2 regions of the Halomonas sp. M1 genome follow, and region 2 is predicted to be linked to the other one. Evidence: predicted binding sites of a transcription regulator. Region 2 holds the regulator's gene; the other holds the start of a gene.

Region 1 (4,955 bases), 240 kb from region 2:
ATTTTTAAACAACCGAACGGGCGCGCGCAGTGATACTCAGCGCCCCCATAAAATAGATACTATCTTTATCGACAGAACAGCGCATAACTTTAGCGCTTTTTCGAGCTTTCAAAGAAGGCGGGAGGGTTATCTAACAAAAACGCCTGCTTGGCGCAGGCGTTTTAGGGCATCACGACCGATTGTTAACTACGGCCTAGCTGGGCATCCAGTGCATCAAACTGCTGGGTGAGGTAATCGCTGGTTTGGTTCATCTGGGCGATCATGCCATCCAACTGACCAAACTGGGTACGGTAGCGGGAGATAGTTTGCTCTATGGATTGCTCCATACGTGTGTAACGCTCAACCAATGATTCAGAGCGGTTTTCAGCACCAGTGATGGCTCCGGTGACGGCACCATTGGGGCTTAGCAGCTGCTCAATGGTTTGGTTCAATTGGCCGGCCATGCCGGTTTCAGCTGAATCACCGGCAAAAAACGTCGAAAGCGCGTCTTGGTTATTGGCAATGGCGTCATCCAGCGCACCATCATCAATTTCAAGCGTGCCATCCCGCTGTAGCGAAATACCAATATCGCTCAGCATGGAGAACTGGCCTTCCACACCGCCACTGAGTACGCTGCGCAGGCGGGACTCCACCGAGCGGGTAGCACTGTCACCGTTTAGCTCGCCTGCTTCACCTGTCTCTGGGTTAAAGCTGGTTAGCTCACCCATGGTGCTTTTTAGGTCGTTATAGGCATCCACAAAGCTGGTAACGGCTTCACGCACGGCGCGGGTGTCTTGCTCTACGGCAATGGTGCTGCTGCCCTCTTCTTGCAGGTTAAGCGTTACGCCTTGGATAGCGCCTTCCACTTGATTGGTAGGGCTGGTAATCGCGATGCCGTTAACATTTAACGAGGCATCTCGACCCGCTTGAATGACATCAGCCGCTAGAGGGTTGTCAGCACCATCCCATTCAAGGCCAGATACGGAAGCTGCTTCACCGGTTTGGGTAGAGTTCAGCGCTAAACGATACTCTTCACCATCAAAGATAATCGAGGCAGACACACCGCTATCTTCGGTCGCATTTATCGCATCGCGAATATATTCAAGGGAGCTTCCAGCAGCAATCTGCACCGGCACACTTGGCTGGTCATCACCGGCGAACTGTAAGGTTAAGGTACGATCTGTATCAGTGCGAGAAGCTTCAGGATCAGCGACCGAATTTGTCGCGAGCGTGCCAGCGCTCGCCAATCGGTCAACCGTTACGTTGTAGTTGCCGGGCTGCGCTTCACCGTCTGCAGCGGCGGTAACGGCACTACCGCCTACGTTGGTGGAAAGGCTTTCATACAGCGCACTATCGTTTAACGCGGCGGAGGCGCTTTGAAACTGAGCAAGGGAGCTTTGTAGCTGGCCGTAAGCGGAAATTTTGGTTTGCTGGGTTTCCAGTTGACGCTCTATGGGTTCGAGCTTGCCTCGCTCAGCTTCCTGCAGCTGATCCAGTAAGCCGTTCAAGTCTAGCCCAGAGCCAATGCCGAGTGATGAAATGGTAGCCATACAATACCGTCCTTTTTTAAAACGCCCTCTACTATCTTGACGCTGCTTATCTGTTGAATGTCGATCTATAATTTAAAGTTATCGACTATTAAACCCTAAACTTAAACATTAAAGAAAACTTTTAAGCATTCAATAGTTACCGCATGTAAATGACAGCTTAACGCACATCTCGAATGTAGACCTTGGTCTAACACCCTCATTGCTTTATAATGCACTGCAACAAGCCCGTTTTGGTCCTGTTTGCAGGAGAACATTTATGCCTTCCCCGGTGTTTCAGCCCGCACCCCAAGTCGCTACGGCCGCTTACCATGTGCAGCGCAGCCTGCGTCACTGTCTTTCTACCGTTGCCGAGCTGCTTTACGACAGCGGCCACGTACTTGAAACCCTCACTCTGCCCCAGCGCGGCCTTACCCAGCGCGAGCTTAACCAGCTAAGCGCGCAGCATAACCACTGGCAGGCTTGCCAGCAGGTGCTTGAAGAGAGCGGTGCCGCGGAATTTAACGATTACCACCGTTTGGTATTAACGGCTATGGGGCGAGAGATGATGTTCGATATGTTTGGCCAAGGGGCCGCAGACTGCGCGTAGCGCTTGCTGCTTGCCAGTACGTGACACTGGCGGTTTTGAAATCACTGCTTTAAAACCAGTGATTTGAAAAAAGATATTTAAAAATACAAAGCGCCCGCAGGGGCTAGTTGAAGCCAATTACCTGCAGGCGCTTTGCTACGTCGGGGCGTGCTGGATTAACGCAGGCCAAGCATCGATAGAACAAACAGAACTACCACCACTAAACCTACGATGTAAATAATGCTACGCATAACGGCACTCCTTGCTTTTTGCGTTTTAGAGAAATCAAAGGGTTGCTTACCTTAAAGCGAACAATTCAAGCCTAGCAGGCTTTTGATCAATTTGCATAATGCCCCCATCACTTCGTGATTGAACCTCTCCTGTATCTTAGCCTCGAACCTTTGCTTGTTCTTTACCCATCTGCCACCGCTCTTTGCCAAGGTGCTGCTATGCGTTTACCTGTGCTACTGATTTTCTGTGCCGCTATCTCACTGCTTTTTAGCGCTAGCGCAACGGCTGACGCACCTAGTACCAGTGCGCTAGTCACGCTCGACCAGAAAACGGCGGCACTAGACCGTGTGCATGCGGTGGTCGTTGCTCACCAGGGCAGTATTGTTCACGAACTGCATCAGGGTGGCCCGGGCGTCGCTGCACCTACCAATATCAAATCGCTTTCCAAAACCGTGCTGGCGGCCATTACCGGCGCAGCCATTGAGGCGGGAGCGATCGAGTCTACCGAGCAAACCTTGGTGGCGATGTTAGGCTCGCTACCCAACGGCGCTGACCCGCAGGTGAATGAGATTACCGTGGCGCACCTGCTGGCCCAGCAGGCGGGGTTAGAGCGTACTTCCGGCAGCAACTACAGCGCTTGGGTCGCCAGCAACAATTGGGTGAATAACGCACTCTCCCGCCCGTTTGTGGATGAACCCGGTGGGCGCATGCTCTACTCCACGGGCACTAGCCATTTGCTTTCTGCGGCACTCACCCAGGCAAGTGGCGAAACCACTCACGCCCTTGCGCAGCGTTTGCTGGGGGAGCCGCTGAACATTGCGATACCCCCCTGGCTGCGCGACCCCCAGGGCATCTACTTTGGCGGCAATGATATGCAGCTTTCACCCAGGGCGCTTATAGAGATCGGCGAGCTGTATCGTAATGATGGCATGGTCGTCGATGACAGCGGAGTGGGCCAGCGGGTGCTGCCGGAAGGCTGGGTTGAAGACTCGTGGACACCCAGAGGCCAATCCCCATGGACAGGGGATGGTTACGGCTTCGGGTGGTTTATTACGACGCTTGCGGATGTGCCGGTGTATTACGGCAGGGGCTACGGTGGTCAGGCGCTCTATGTCATTCCAGAGCGGGAAATGACCGTGGTGATTACGTCCGACCCAACGCCCCCTTCTCCGGGCGGCCAATTTCACCAGCAGTTAAATGATCTGGTCGTTGAGCTGCTACGTTGAGTTGCTATGTTGAATTGCTATGTTGATCCACTAAGTTGATCTTCGCTGACCGCTGGCGTTTCGCGCGCTATTTGCTCCAGGGCGTCAACTAGATCAGTTAAGCGGGTGGCCTTATCTTGGGCATCACTCATCGGCGGCACACGGCTTTTTTGCCTGCAGCTTGGTACGAATAAAATCACCGTGGCTCACATGTAAAAGGTCTGCCAGCCGACGTATGCGGTGCTCTTCAAGCGGGTCGATACTGCCATCTGCCCAGGCCAGCTGCCACATTAATGCCACCAGCTCGCAGCGCTGGTCGTAGCCGTAGTGCTGCTTAATTAGGCTGACAAACTGGTAGTGATCCACCGCATCATCCACCTCTGCTTCCGCCAGCGCCATTAACTCGGTCACTTCGCTGTCGCTTAGCTGGTAACGGGTGGTTAACATCTGTTTGAGCGCGGCGCGTTCGGCGTCACTTTGGTCATAGTCGGCGCGCATCACTTCGCACAGCAGCGCCGCGGTGGCTAGTTCTAATGTAATGGTTCGATTTTCACGCTGCTCTGGCTCCGCCAGCGCCCGTTGGAAGAAGTTAGTGATAGCAACCAGCACGCTGTTTCTCCTGTTGTAAAACCTTATCTTACGACTTCTACCACCGCAGTTAGTGCCGCGCTACGCACCACAGTCCCCCCGTCAACACTCCAACCTTCACTACTTTCCCCTCACTCCTTACGCTTAGCCAACTGCTCTTTTAGCTGCTTGGGCACTTGCTTGATGATCAGGCGATCTTGATGTTCATCGTACTCGATGCTGGAACCCAGCAGGTGGGAGTCAAAGCTGATGGAAACGCCCCCGGCGCGGCCGGTAAAACGGCGGAACTGGCTGATGGTGCGTTTATCCGGCGGTATCTCCGGGGAAAGGCCGTAGTCGGCGTTGCGGATATGGTCGTAAAACGCTTTGGGCTGCTTTTCGTCTACCAGCCCTGAAAGCTCTTCTAAGGTCATTGGCTCGCCGCGGCGCAGCTGCTCGTTGGCGTAGTCGACTAGCGTGTCGGTTTTTTCCCGGCTGGCCTCGTCATCAAAATCCTCTTTTTCCACGTAGTCGCTGAAGGCTTTCAGCAGCGTACGGGTTTCTGCGGGGGCATCAATGCCCTCTTCCATCCCGAACAGTGCGATTAAGCCATCGGCGAGCTTTTTGCCGCCGCGATCTTTTAAAAACGACACATACTGGGCGCTTTCGGAATCACTCTGCCACTGGGTAAGGTTTACCCGTGCCGCCAGGGTTAGCTGGCGGGTATTGAGCTGGGCGGCGGGCACCGCATGGTGCGTCTCATTAATGCCAATGCCTTCCCGCTGGTGCACCAAGCCTAAAAACAGGGTTTCGGTGTCGCCCTGGCGCAGGTGAGCAACGACCAGGTAGCCACTGACA
Region 2 (4,955 bases):
GGTCGTGCCAACCAGTGCGGCAAGGTTGCTACTGAAAGCTTGAATGCGCCGACTGTCAGCATCCAACACCAGCAAAGCACCAAACGACTGAAGTAAAGGGTGTTGCTTCGGCACGAAAATAGCCTCGAAAAAAGTCTATTCACCCTCAAGCTACTGCTTTAGCAACAGCTCAACGCGCCGATTGGCTGCTCGCCCTTCTGCGGTCGCGTTACTTTCCATGGGTTGGGTGTCGGCATATCCGACCGCCCGCATTCGTGAAACAGCGACTCCCTGGCGTTCAAGGTGGCGCACAACCGCAATCGCGCGCCCTACCGAGAGCTCCCAATTCGAGGGGAACCGAGGAGTAGCAATGGGTATATTATCGGTATGCCCCTCTACCGAAATTTGACCTTCAAAGGCCTCAAGCGCCGTTATCAGGTTTTCTAGCACATTCTGCCCTTGGGGCGTTAGCACGGCATCGCCACTGGGAAACAAAAGGCTATCATCAATACGCAGGGTAAGGCCTTCACGGCCTTGGGAAACACTGACCCCGGGAATATTTAGCCCCGCCATCTGCGGCCTTAGCCCCTGGTGACGAGGCTGAATACCAGTGGCTAAGGTTGCCAGGGGCAGCGCAGTAATCGCACTGGCCGAGCGCATTCTGTCGCTATCTGCCGCTTCTCCCCCGCCTGGCGGCGTTAACGCCAGCAGGAGGACAAACAGGGTGATTAGTAGCGTCAATACATCCAGATAGCTCGTTAACCAGCTCTCATCCCCCTCGCCTTCGGCAGTGGGCATTTCCAGCGCATGACGGGCTTCACTGTTCAGCATGTCGCTACCCTTTTGTCGCGGGGCTAGGCGTGGTGCGTGGCTTTACAGTAGCATCGCGTATTTCGTCGTGGTAGTTGGCAACAAAGGAGTTGAGTGTTTCTTCAATAAACGACGGTAGGCGACGTTTGGTGATGAGCGATATACCTTCAAGCACCATGTTCATGGTAATGAGGCGCTCTTCGGTACGACGCTCAAGCTTAACGGCAATAGGCTTAAACACTAGGTTGGCGAGCAAAATACCGTAAAACGTGGTGAGCAGGGCAACGGCCATGCGCGGGCCAATGACTTCTAAGTCGCCCGCATCCATGACTTCAAGCATGTTAACCAACCCCACCAACGTACCAATCATGCCAAAGGCAGGCGCGTAAGTGGCCATCGTGCGGAAAATTTGTGCCTCTGCATGCTCGCGCGCTTTTAACCGCGCTATGCGCCAGCGCAGCATGTCGAAGATTTCATCCTCTTTGGTATTGGCAATGACCAGTTGAATGCCCGTGCGTAGAAACGGGTTACGGGTGTGCTCAAGCTCTTTTTCCACCGCCCGAACATCGCCTTTAAACCATAGCCGAGACATCGACACGAGTTCGTTAATGTCATCTCGAACATAGGTATTTTCACGGCGAAACACTAAGCCTACCAAGCGCACTACCCGAAGTACTTCTTTCAGCGGGTAACTGATAAACGTAGCGGCCAGCGTACCGGTAATGACAATCGCTAACCCCGGTAAGTTAAGAAAGCTTTCTGGGGACTCTGCGGTAAAAAACAGCACGCTTACCAGCAGTAGAATGCTGGCAGATATACCGATCAGCGTAGATGGATTCATCAACGGCTCCTCGCCGGGTTCAAATAAGTGAGTGAGAGATTAATTGGCGTCGTGCAAACGGGCGCGTAAACGGCTAACGGCCTGACTATGCAGCTGGGAGACACGGGACTCGGTAACCCCCAGCACAGCACCCACCTCTTTTAAGTTCATCTCTTCTTGGTAGTACAGCGCCATTAATAGCTTTTCTCGCTCTGGCAGCGCCTCAATCGCTTCAATCAAGGTTTGACGTTGCTGAGCGTCCAACAACTGGTCGAAGAGCACATTGCCAGCGCCGCTACTAGGCTCACCACCCTCTGTCACCAGCTCTTCAAACGGCAGCAGTTGGCCGCTGTTGGTGTCATTGAGTAGCTGCTGATAGTCGCTTAGCGGCATTTCTAAATCACGGGCGATTTCCCCCTCTTCGGGAGCGCGGCCTAGCTGTTGCTCCAGCCGCCGCACCGTCTCATCCATCGCTCTGGCCGAACGTCGCACGCTACGGGGTAGCCAGTCGCGCGTGCGTAGCTCATCCATCATCGCGCCACGGATTCGCTGGCTGGCAAAGGTGGCAAATGTCGCACCTTGGGCCGCATCAAAGCGCCCAAGGGCTTCTAACAACCCCACCATGCCCGCCTGGATAAGATCATCTAGCTCGATGCTCGCGGGCAACCTCACCTGCAGCGTTAAGGCCTGACGTCTCACCAGTGGCATGTATTGGGTTAACAGCTCACTCTGTTTGATCCTGCCTTGTGCTGTATACATCCTCGTGCCTCGCGGCTAAAACACTTTTTACTGGTAATTCACGATGGCTTGCAGCCCCTGTACCCGCACCGGCCGCTGGCCGGGCGTTAAGGCAAAACGAAAGTACAGCGGCGCATCGGCGTGCTTTCCGGCTAATGCCATAGTGGAACCCCGCATGCTGTTAAGTGGGATGCACTGTTCAGGGTGACATAGCCAAGCATTGACTGGCGACGCCGGTGGCGCCTCATACCGCCACTGTATCCGATCAATCACTGCGTTTCCCACTTGCGCTGCGCTGGGCGCTACGATGGGCTGGCTGCTGCTGACCCGGTCGCTCATGGCGACCATGACACTGGGAACTTGGCTGCTCCAACTGCCAGGTGCTGCCTGTACGCTACTTGCCAACCCCATTGCGATGAGCGACACCGTAATGCTCAACGTGACCACCTTTAAGATGCTCCTACCCTGCCTGCTTTGTCGCTGCATGGGTGCTCCCAGTAACGCTACTAGATAGTGACCAGTACTTATCTGCCAGTACTTCTCTGCCAATACCCGCTTGCTTGTAAACGCTGCAGCCCTTATCGGGCAAGCAGCAGCAGTTCTGTGTCTAAATAACCTGCGGCAGCTTCTCGCAAGTTATCGAGTAATCCTTGGCGTGGCAAGTGGGGCTCATGCAGCGCCAACAGGCGCTTTGGACCTTTGTTGTCATGCACTTGCCGCAAAACTCGGTACATCGGCATAAACGCATCCGCATCGCTACTTACCCACAACGCCCAGCGCGGGTAGCGCGCCACTAGTAATGGCAGATTAGCTGTAGCAGGGTCAACCAGGTGAATGTCCCAGTCATCTGGGTCGCCTGCCCAGCGGCGCCCCAATGCCGACCACTGGCTGAGGCGGCTTCTTACCTTGTTAACCTGGTGCTGATGGGTGGGTAAGCCCACCACCACCAGCGGCTGTTTCGGCGTGGGCGGTGCCTCTACGGTTGGCACCATGGCGGATGCAGCGTAAACAGAAGCCGCTTCCTTTGAGACTGGCTCTGCGGGAGCTGGCTCATCCGGCAGCGTATCTTCGGGTATGTCTCCGCGCTGCTGACGCTGTAAATCCGCCCATTTTCGCAGCCCCGCTGCCTGGTCTTGGCTGCTCATAGCATGCCCTCTCGGCTCACGCTACCTAGCTGACGAATCGCATCGCGGGCCATAAAGGAATGCACTAATCCATCGAGCAAGGCGGTATCGCGCCGTTTTCGCTGGGTGCCTAGCAGCAGCATCAGGTCGGTGCGCAGGGCCAGGGCAGCATCATCGTCGGCACTGTCCAAATGCCCTGCTACGGCGGCAACGCCGCTGGCCATGAGCAGGCGTATTTCAGCACTGACATCACCACTGTCGGCTTCTTTAAGCTGCTGCCATGCCCGCTTCGTCAGCGCGGTGACCCCTTCGCTTTGCAGCTGGGTCGCCAGTAAAGAGAGCGCATCAGCGCCTAATCGAGCAGGGCTTAACCAGTAACGCCGAGCAATACGCTTAGCGCTTTCGGGGTCACGAACCTCTCCGTACCATGCCAATAGAGCAGTGCCAGACGCGTCAGTCACTTCTGCATAGGCACTCCACAGCTGCATAGGCTGCCCACGAAAACGCACGCTTATATGGTGCGTAAGCGTGCTATCAATAAATAACTGGCGCTGGGCACAACGCGTGCCCTGGAAGTATACCCTCTGGCTGGCAGGCACCAAGCTGACCCAGGTCAGGTGTTGGGCTTCCAACCATGCCAGCGCTTCGGTGTCGGGGAGCGTAGGCAGCAAATGGACGGCGATGCCGTGTTCATCACTTTGTGTTGCCAAACGGGGCTGCCAACCGGCGGGCTGCCGATGCTGCAGGCGGGGCAGCGCCGACCATGCCCCGTTAGCATCTAGCCCAATATCTGGCATTGACCAGTCACAGCCGCGTTCATTGCGGCGGGGGGACCATGCCATCCCTAGGAGGTTATCTGCCGGGGGCGTGTCAGCGAGTAAACGATCAAGCCGCCCATCCTGCACTGCGCTTGGCAGGGCGGCGATATCCCATACCGCCTCTAAGCGGACAAAACCCGCCACTCGCTGGCGCAGGCGCGTCAGTACCGATGAGAGACGACGCCCTTGGCCAAGCACATCCCTTGACCAGCGGGGCAGACTTACCGGCGCGGAAGCAGGCTGGCTGGCTAATGTGGATTGGCCGTCCAGCGCCTGGTCAATCAGCGCCGCGGGGTTCGCCACGGCCATATCTTCAGGCACTTGCTGGCCATGAGAGCCAAACAGCACACGCATTCCATGGCGCATGACAATATCAAGCACCGGCGCTAAGCGTCCGGCTTCGTCCTGCTTGGTGATAATACAGTCGTCTAGCTCGGCGCCCGCCGCGCGGGCGGCTTGCCGGTAGCGTAGTACGACTTCTTCGAGCGTTTCCGGCTGGCTGGCGGCATTTAACAGCAGCACTAACCGCACGGTCGATTGCCCCCCCTGCAGGTGAGCGATTTGTTCAATGACCCGCTGGTCACGCTGGCTCATACCGACCGTATCAATGATTACCCACTGTTTACCCTGTAGCCGGCCTAGCAGATCATCAATAGGCTGCTCCGC

The links. The regulator FliA, encoded in region 2, starts transcription of late flagellar genes. The targets are predictions, from matches to a motif close to CTAAAGTTNNNNNNNNNNCNGCCGATA.
Region 1: a site for FliA is predicted at 1,609-1,635, ahead of fliD (flagellar filament capping protein FliD). Genes of this name have one in related genera too.

What each region holds. Positions count from the first base shown of each region.
Region 1 covers NZ_CP121119.1:2,844,104-2,849,058, reverse strand. Annotated here, with positions in the region: gene fliD (flagellar filament capping protein FliD) at 183-1,529, opposite strand; gene P8S54_RS13160 (hypothetical protein) at 1,786-2,115, shown strand; gene P8S54_RS13155 (serine hydrolase) at 2,544-3,551, shown strand; gene P8S54_RS13150 (TerB family tellurite resistance protein) at 3,675-4,139, opposite strand; gene P8S54_RS13145 (nucleoid-associated protein) at 4,250-4,955, opposite strand, start outside.
Region 2 covers NZ_CP121119.1:2,599,733-2,604,687, reverse strand. Annotated here, with positions in the region: gene P8S54_RS12035 (sensor domain-containing diguanylate cyclase) at 1-114, opposite strand, end outside; gene P8S54_RS12030 (OmpA family protein) at 151-810, opposite strand; gene P8S54_RS12025 (MotA/TolQ/ExbB proton channel family protein) at 815-1,630, opposite strand; gene P8S54_RS12020 (RNA polymerase sigma factor FliA) at 1,670-2,368, opposite strand; gene P8S54_RS12015 (flagellar protein FlhE) at 2,396-2,833, opposite strand; gene P8S54_RS12010 (hypothetical protein) at 2,926-3,492, opposite strand; gene flhF (flagellar biosynthesis protein FlhF) at 3,489-4,955, opposite strand, start outside.